Regions from separate parts of the Pantoea sp. E956-1 genome, predicted to be linked through region 3. Evidence: predicted binding sites of a transcription regulator. Region 3 holds the regulator's gene; each other region holds the start of a gene.
The links. The regulator PurR, encoded in region 3, represses purine synthesis genes. The targets are predictions, from matches to a motif close to CANGCAAACGTTTGCNTG.
Positions count from the first base shown of each region.

Region 1: AC0T7J_RS24480 (nucleobase:cation symporter-2 family protein) is a predicted target of PurR. The motif match lies at 1,086-1,103, and genes of this name have one in related genera.
Region 2: AC0T7J_RS11255 (YebG family protein) is a predicted target of PurR. The motif match lies at 959-976, and genes of this name have one in related genera.
Region 4: AC0T7J_RS15835 (7-cyano-7-deazaguanine/7-aminomethyl-7-deazaguanine transporter) is a predicted target of PurR. The motif match lies at 929-946, and genes of this name have one in related genera.

Region 1 is NZ_CEUYZP010000016.1:94,475-96,666, forward strand. It holds gene recG (ATP-dependent DNA helicase RecG) at 1-1,050, shown strand, start outside; gene AC0T7J_RS24480 (nucleobase:cation symporter-2 family protein) at 1,155-2,192, shown strand, end outside.
Region 2 is NZ_CEUYZP010000003.1:136,418-138,609, forward strand. It holds gene AC0T7J_RS11245 (non-canonical purine NTP pyrophosphatase) at 1-114, shown strand, start outside; gene AC0T7J_RS11250 (SIR2 family protein) at 111-905, shown strand; gene AC0T7J_RS11255 (YebG family protein) at 1,064-1,405, shown strand; gene licT (BglG family transcription antiterminator LicT) at 2,022-2,192, shown strand, end outside.
Region 3 is NZ_CEUYZP010000001.1:158,685-160,876, reverse strand. It holds gene cydH (cytochrome bd-I oxidase subunit CydH) at 12-101, opposite strand; gene purR (HTH-type transcriptional repressor PurR) at 383-1,408, shown strand; gene punR (DNA-binding transcriptional activator PunR) at 1,405-2,192, opposite strand, start outside.
Region 4 is NZ_CEUYZP010000006.1:115,252-117,443, forward strand. It holds gene AC0T7J_RS15835 (7-cyano-7-deazaguanine/7-aminomethyl-7-deazaguanine transporter) at 239-904, opposite strand; gene tusA (sulfurtransferase TusA) at 1,109-1,360, shown strand; gene AC0T7J_RS15845 (zinc/cadmium/mercury/lead-transporting ATPase) at 1,415-2,192, opposite strand, start outside.

The sequences.
Region 1 (2,192 bases), on a different contig from region 3:
CTGGGCATTGAGGTGGGCTGGCTGGCCGGAAAGCAGAAAGGCAAAGCCCGCCTGGCACAGCAGGAAGCGATAGCCAGCGGTCAGGTGGCAATGGTGGTGGGCACACACGCTCTGTTTCAGGAGCAGGTGCAGTTCAACGGTCTGGCACTGGTCATTATTGATGAGCAGCATCGATTCGGCGTCCACCAGCGACTGGCGCTGTGGGAGAAAGGTGAGGAGCAGGGCTTCCATCCGCATCAGCTGATCATGACCGCCACACCAATTCCGCGCACCCTCGCGATGACCGCGTATGCCGATCTCGATACCTCAACCATTGATGAGCTGCCGCCGGGACGTACACCGGTGACCACGGTGGCTATACCCGATACCCGACGTGATGAGATTGTGGCGCGGGTTGAGCATGCCTGCCGCGAAGGGCGTCAGGCCTACTGGGTTTGCACGCTAATTGAAGAGTCAGAACTGCTGGAAGCGCAGGCGGCAGAAGCCAGCTGGGAATCCCTGAAAACCGCGCTGCCCGACTTAAATATCGGACTGGTGCATGGCCGGATGAAGCCAGCGGAAAAACAGGCGGTAATGCAGGCGTTTAAAGCGAATGAACTGCAGCTGCTGGTGGCGACGACCGTAATTGAGGTCGGCGTAGACGTGCCGAATGCCAGCCTGATGATTATCGAAAACCCGGAGCGGTTAGGACTGGCGCAGCTGCATCAGCTGCGGGGCCGTGTGGGCCGTGGCGCCGTGGCATCGCACTGTGTGCTGCTCTACAAAGCGCCGCTGAGCAAGACGGCACAAAAGCGTTTGCAGGTGCTGCGCGACAGCAATGACGGATTTGTTATTGCCCAGTTCGATCTGGAGATTCGCGGGCCGGGTGAATTGCTGGGCACGCGACAGACCGGCAACGCCGAATTTAAAGTGGCCGATCTGCTGCGCGATGCGGCGATGGTGCCCGAAGTTCAGCGTGTGGCGCGCCACATCCACCAGCACTATCCCGAGCAGGCCAGCGCATTGATTGAACGCTGGCTGCCAGAGAACACCCGTTATACCAACGTCTGAACGAACCCCACCTGATTCGGCATTTTGAACCACGCCGGGCAAACGATTGCTTTTAGCCTGCGGATGATTACAATCGCCACATTATTTTTTGGGAAGAACAGAAGATGTCCACTAATCCGCAGCCAGAACAGCCTTCCGCCACGCAAAGCGAACTGATTTATCGTCTTGAGGATCGTCCTCCTCTGCCGCAAACGCTGTTTGCCGCCGGTCAGCATCTGCTGGCGATGTTTGTCGCGGTCATTACCCCCGCGATTCTGATTTGTCAGGCGTTAGGGCTGCCCGCAGAGGATACCCGGCACGTGATCAGCATGTCGCTGTTTGCATCGGGTGTGGCATCACTGCTGCAAATCAAAACATGGGGACCGGTGGGTTCGGGCCTGCTGTCGATTCAGGGCACCAGCTTCAACTTCGTTACGCCCTTGATTATGGGCGGCATGGCGCTAAAAAATGGCGGCGCTGACGTGCCCACCATGATGGCGGCGCTGTTTGGCACGCTGATGGTCGCCTCCTGTACCGAAATGGTGCTGTCACGCGTATTGCACCTGGCGCGCCGGATCATTACGCCGCTGGTTTCCGGTATCGTGGTGATGATTATCGGCCTGTCGCTGATTCAGGTGGGGCTGACCTCCATTGGCGGCGGTTTCAGCGCAATTAACGACCATACTTTTGGTGCGCCGAAAAATCTGATGCTGGCAGGGGCTGTGCTGCTGGTGATCGTGCTACTTAACCGGCAGAAGAATCCCTACCTGCGCGTTGCCTCCCTGGTCATTGCCATGGCCGTGGGCTATCTGCTGGCCTGGGCGATGGGCATGCTGCCTGCCGCCGGCATCCCCACCGATCAGCCGCTGATCGTGGTGCCGACCCCGCTCTATTACGGGCTGGGCTTCGACTGGAATCTGCTCATTCCGCTGATGCTGGTGTTTATGGTGACCTCTCTGGAGACGATCGGCGATATCACCGCCACCTCGGATGTGTCGGAGCAGCCGGTCAGCGGCCCTCTCTATATGAAACGCCTGAAAGGCGGCGTGCTGGCGAATGGCCTCAACTCCTTTGTCTCCGCGCTGTTTAATACTTTCCCGAACTCCTGCTTCGGTCAGAACAATGGCGTAATCCAGTTGACCGGTGTTGCCAGCCGCTACGTG
Region 2 (2,192 bases), on a different contig from region 3:
GGCTATGAGCAGACGTTTGCAGAGATGGGCGAACTCAAGAATGAGATCTCGATGCGGCGCATCGCGCTGGATCGCTTCGCCACCTTTTTAAAAACCTCGCGGGGCATGGCATGAAACCTGAACTCAAACGCGCCTATGATTCCGGCAAACTGATTCTGTTTGCCGGTGCCGGTATTTCGCGCAATTTTGGCCTGCCCGAGTGGCATGAACTGATTGCGCATCTTGCTAATGAGCTGGGTTACGATCCAAAGATCTTCAATACCTATGGCACGCACCTGTCGCTGGCGGAGTATTACAAACAGAAAAAAGGCTCGCTTGGCCCGCTGCGCAGCTGGATGGATCGCGAATGGCATCGCCCCGATATTGATGTCCGCTCTTCTGAAATTCATACCATGATTACCCAGGGAAACTTCTCGCGTATCTACACCACCAATTACGATCGCTGGCTGGAAGCGGCGCATGAAGCGCACGGCGTACCCTACTATAAAGTGGCCAACGCCGCGGACCTGGTCTCGCTTACCGAAGACAAGCGTCACATCATCAAACTGCACGGTGATTTCGATGATGACACCTCAATCGTGCTCGATGAGAGCAGCTATTTTGAACGCCTCTATTTTGATTCGCCCCTCGACATCAAACTGACTCACGATGTGATGGGCAACTCAGTACTCTTTGTTGGCTACAGCATCAGTGATTTCAATATTCGCCTGCTGTTTTACCGTCTGACCAAGATGTGGGGCCGCACCGGGCTGGCAACCGCACGGCCAAAATCGTACCTGTTCACCAACCGCAATAATCCGGTAGCCAAAGAGGTGCTGGGGCAGTGGGGGATCGAGGTGATCGTCTCGGAAGAGGACGATCCGCGCAAGGCGCTGGCGATGTTTCTTGAAGAGCTTCTGGTGTAGTCGCCCGACCTCGCGGCAGAGAATGCGTCAGGAAAAATGAAAAAAGTCTGTGCCAGGATAAGGTTAGCCCGTGCACAACCGATAAACTCTATTCTCTGCTGGCAAAGCATGACCGGCATGATATACTGTATGTATACACAGTACCTGAGGGCGAAAAGATGGCTGTTGAAACAAAATTTGTAGTAGTCAGAAAGGGTGAAGAGAAGATGACGTTTGCCAATAAGAAAGAGGCCGATGCCTACGACAAAATGCTCGATATGGCCGAAGCCTTCACCGACTGGCTGTTACAGCATCAACCTGCAATGGAAGAATCTCAGGCGGAAACGCTGGGCCTGCTGATTGCCGAGCAGAAAGATGCGGTTCAGCATATTCTGCGCACCAGCAAGCTGCCGGAAACGGCAGCAGCCGTCTCTCAGCCAGAAGCGGTATCAGACGATGGCACCGCTGAGCAGTCAGAAGAGCCTGCTGCAAAGAAAGTACGCGCCGTTAAAGCCGCGTAATTGCCCCAACGCCGGAAGCGAACCTTCCGGCGTTGCTGTTTCTGAATAACGGTTCAAGCTGTTCTCCTGCTAACTATCTTTACTGATAGCCTTCCTTCCATTCTTTTACCCTGCATAACGGAGCCTGACGCTCAGTTGAACTATTTCACACGTTAAGAATTTTTCGTTCGATAAATCAATACATTGTGTACAGTGACAAAAGCGTTTAAGCGGTATGTTTTCAATTGCTAAATGGCATTGAGCAGATACTGCAGTCCATTAGTCGATTTTTCAGACGACCTTCCTCGCATGACCATCTTCCTCCCAAACCGTGAGTTTTCATTCCACTGGGCGTCAATCCCCTTTTCCTGACCGGAACTGCAACCCGGGCTTCCGTACTGGCTTCGTCCAGCGGGTATCACCCACACGCAGGATGCCTGGGTGACTGACCTCAACACGGTGGTCACTTTTTAAGTTAATAAGAGGATTTCGATCGCTGTCACGCTTTTTGCCCTGACAGATTGAGGTCACGACGAAAACTGATAGAGTGCCCGAACTGGATTGTTACTGCTTAGGCAGGCAAAACCTGATTTCTGGCCTCTGCCGGATGTCAGGTTTTTTTGTTTCTGGGGTTCCGATGAAAATCGCCAAAATTCTTAATAACAACGTGGTGATGGTTCAGGATGAGCAGGGACGCGAGCAGGTCGTGATGGGGCGTGGACTGGCCTTCCAGAAGCGCATCGGTGACAGTCTCAACGCGGCGCACATTGAGAAGGTGTTCGCGCTGCAAAGTGATCTGCTGGTACGT
Region 3 (2,192 bases):
GGCTTTTTTTATTAGTGCAAAATGGCGGTAAAACTAAAAGCCACAATCATCAGCAGACAGCCCGTGGTGGTCATTAATGCCAGTTTAAGATCGGTACTCATTGCTTGCTCCTTAGACACACAATTAGTGGGGATATCGCATTTTCCCACAGGGCCCGGTAAAAATCTCGTTTTATCCGTTCAGCCTTGTTAGAATCCCGCCTTTGTTGCGCAACGCGCGCAACCCTGATTCCGTTTGCGCACGTTTTCAGGCGTTTTTATTCCGCCAGCGGCCTGTTTACTGGCCAGGAAAGCTGCTTTTTTACGGAAAAAACCCTGAGCAGACGCAAACGTTTAACACTACGCTTATCATAGAGTTAGATAAGCACTGGAGTCCGATTTTCATGGCAACAATTAAAGATGTGGCAAAACGCGCTGGCGTCTCGACAACCACCGTTTCGCACGTCATCAATAAAACCCGCTTTGTGGCTGAAGAGACGCGCAACGCGGTCTGGCAGGCGATTAAGGAACTGCACTACTCGCCAAGCGCCGTAGCGCGCAGCCTGAAAGTGAACCACACCAAGACGCTGGGCCTGCTTGCCACCTCCAGCGAAGCGCCCTATTTCGCTGAAATTATCGAAGCGGTCGAAAATCATTGTTTCGATAAAGGCTATACGCTGATTCTGGGTAATGCGCATAACGATCTGCAAAAACAGCGCGCCTATCTCAGCATGATGGCGCAGAAACGCGTCGATGGGCTGCTGGTGATGTGCTCTGAATACCCGGACGACCTGCTGCAGATGCTGGAAGAGAACCGCAATATTCCGATGGTGGTGATGGACTGGGGCGAGTCGCGCGCTGACTTCACCGATACGGTACTGGATAATGCTTTCCAGGGCGGCTATCTGGCAGGACGCTATCTGATTGAACGCGGACACCGGGATATTGGTGCAATCCCCGGACAGATGGAGCGTAACACCGGTGGCGGACGTCATGCCGGTTTCCTGAAAGCGATGGAAGAAGCGGGTATTCAGCCGCGCGCCGAGTGGATTGTGCAGGGTGACTTTGAGCCGGAGTCGGGCTATCAGGCGATGCAGCAGATCCTGTCGCAGAAGCAGCGTCCGACGGCAGTATTCTGTGGAGGAGACATCATGGCGATGGGCGCGATTTGCGCTGCCGATGAAATGGGTTTGCGCGTCCCGCAGGATATTTCGGTGATCGGCTATGACAATGTGCGCAACGCCCGCTATTTCGCACCGGCACTGACCACCGTGCATCAGCCTAAAGCCCAGCTGGGTGAGAAAGCACTGGAAATGCTGCTGGACCGCATTACCAGTAAACGCGAAGTGTCACAAACGATTGAGGTCCATCCCACGCTGATTGAGCGCCGTTCCGTGGCAGATGGCCCGTTCCGCGACTATCGCCGTTAATGCTCGCTTAACCACTCCTGATTAAGTGTTTGCGCATCACCCAGATAGCTGAGCAACCAGCCTGTCGCCGGTGATGCGCGATCCTCTGCCCAGCTGACGCAGCACGGGCTGTCCGGAAACGCCACCGGCAGCGTCAGTTCAACCAGCTCGCCACTGTCGAGCAGTGGCCTGGCCAGATGACCCGGCACCATCGCCACACACAATCCCGCCTGCACGCACTCGAGCCCGGTTTGCCATTCCGGCACCACCAGCCTGCGCTGGTTATCCAGCGTCCATGTCATACGACGCGGCAGCGCGCGTGACGTATCTTCCAGCACCAGCGACGGCCAGCTACGCAGCGTATCGTCATCTATCTGGCTCGCCTGCGTCAGTGGATGATGGGGAGCGACAACGCAGCGCCAGTTAAGCGTGCCCATATCCCGAAAAGCAAAACGTCCACCCACCGGTATCGCCTGAGTGGCACCAATCGCCACTTCGACCCGGCCATCGGCCAGCGCATCCCAGACACCGTTAAAGACTTCATAGCTGATGATCAGCTCCATATCGGGAAAGTGGCGATAGAAATCTTTGACCAGTTGCCGGGTGCGCTGAGGTTTGGCTATACGGTCAACGGCAATGCTTAGCTGGCCGCGCCAGCCGTTAGCCAGCTGCTGACACTGTCGCCGGGTGGCAAGCATTTTTTTGATGACGCTGCGCCCTTCCCGGACAAAATGTTCACCCGCCGGGGTCAGAACCACTTCGCGATGCTGACGTTCAAACAGCGGTACCGCCAGCCAGTTTTCCA
Region 4 (2,192 bases), on a different contig from region 3:
ATCTTAGCGGGTAATGGCGGAAAATTGTATGGCGGGTTAGCGCCTGGCCAGTCAGATTTGTCAGTCTGAACCTGATCAGTGCTCACACAGGCTGCTTTAGCAACCTGTACGCCCGACAGGACGGCCCTGAAGGGGCGAGCACAGCGAGTCATCCACACGTACTCCCTGTACGTTCCGGTTATTGCGCACTGTCCGTGTCCAGACTGCCTGCACCCATTACGCCTGATGGAACAAACTCTTAGCCGAAATTTACCTGACGGGCGGTCTGGCGTTCAGCCAGACGCTTCAGCGCCGCGTTGAGCAGCACGCCGTAGGCGGGCAGGAAGAAGACCATGCAGATCAGCACTTTGAAGCTGTAATCCACCAGGGCAATCTCAACCCAGTGCTGAGCCATAAACGCATCGGGGCTTTTATAGAAGGCGATAAAGAAGAAGGCCAGCGTATCGCTGATATTCCCCAGGAACATAGCGCAGCCCGGCGCAATCCACCACTGTGGCAAGCGACGCAGACGGTTGAAGACATGAACGTCGAGGATCTGACCCAGCGCATAAGCCATAAAGCTGGCGCAGGCGATACGGGCAACAAACAGATTCATCACTTCCAGTGCCTGCCAGCCCTGCCATTCACCCTGATAGAACAGCGCCGAGACACTGTAAGAGATAAACAGCGCCGGGATCATTACGGCCAGAATAATGCGTCGGGCCAGCGGTGCGCCAAAAATACGCACGGTGAGATCGGTCGCCAGGAAGATAAACGGGAAGCTGAATGCACCCCAGGTGGTGTGGAAGCCAAACACTGAAATGGGCAACTGAACCAGATAGTTACTTGAAGTGATCACCAGCAGGTGAAACAGCGATAACCAGAAAAGCGCATGCATACGCTGACGTGAAGAAAATGCGAGCATATTCAACCTTTTTAATGTTGGGGTGAGGGAACCCATTGCGGGACGCCGTTCGGGCAGCGCCTGGCAGTTTTATGAGCAAAAAACGGCGGCATCTTACCGCGTTGTGCTTTTTATGCAATGGTTAATTTTAGCGCAATCGTTATCGCCTTGCTTCACCGCCAGCACGCGCTAGAATGAGCGCCCCTTACCTGAACCGAGTTGATTATGAGCGATGCTTTTTCCTCTGCCGACCATCAGCTGGATGCCCGTGGCCTGCGTTGCCCGGAGCCGGTGATGATGGTGCGCAAAACCGTACGCAGCCTGCAGGATGGCGAGACGTTGCTGATCATCGCCGATGATCCGGCCACCACGCGCGATATTCCCGGCTTCTGCCGCTTTATGGAACATGGCTTGCTGGCGCAGCAAACCGACACGCTGCCCTATCAGTTTCTGATCCGCAAAGGCATGGCGGGTTAACGACAGCCGTACAGGCCGCCGTTAACCTCACTCTTCTGATCAGTAGCCGCCTGCTCAGGCGCGGCGACGCAGTAACCTCAGCGCGTTGGCGGTGACCAGCGCGGTCGCACCCGAATCCGCCAGCACCGCCAGCCAGAGTCCGGTCAGACCCAGCAGGGTTGTAACCAGGAAAATCGCCTTCAGCCCCAGCGCAATACCGATATTCTGACGGATGATGCGCCGAGTCCAGCGTGCCAGCGCAATCATCGGAGCCAGATTGCTGAGCTGATTACGCGTCAGGGCAGCATCGGCCGCTTCCAGCGCCACATCGGTGCCGCTGCCCATCGCAATGCCCAGCGTTGCCGCTTTCATTGCTGGTGCGTCGTTAATGCCATCCCCGACCATCGCCAGCGGCTGTTGCTGACTCAGTTCACGGATCGCCGCGACTTTATCGGCGGGCAGCAGACTGGCGCGATAATCAATATCCAGCTGGCGGGCTATGGTCGCCGCAGCGCGCGGATTGTCGCCGGTGAGCATCAGGCTCTCAATACCCAGCTTTTTCAGCGCCTTTAACGCCTCGACGGCATCGTCGCGCAGCTGATCGCGCAGAGCCAGCGCACCCAGCGCTTCGCCATCGCGCATCAGCACCACCAGAGTTTCACCTTCAGCTTCCTGTTGCGCTATCTGCGCATTTTGCTGCGGCGTCAGACCGGGCGCATGGCCGGGCGTCAGCAGCTGAATCTGCTGGCCAGCGACTTTCGCGCTGATGCCGCGTCCCGCCTGCACCTGCTGATCCTGCGCGTCAGGAATCACCAGATCACGCGCCTGCGCGGCCGCCACGATAGCGCTGGCC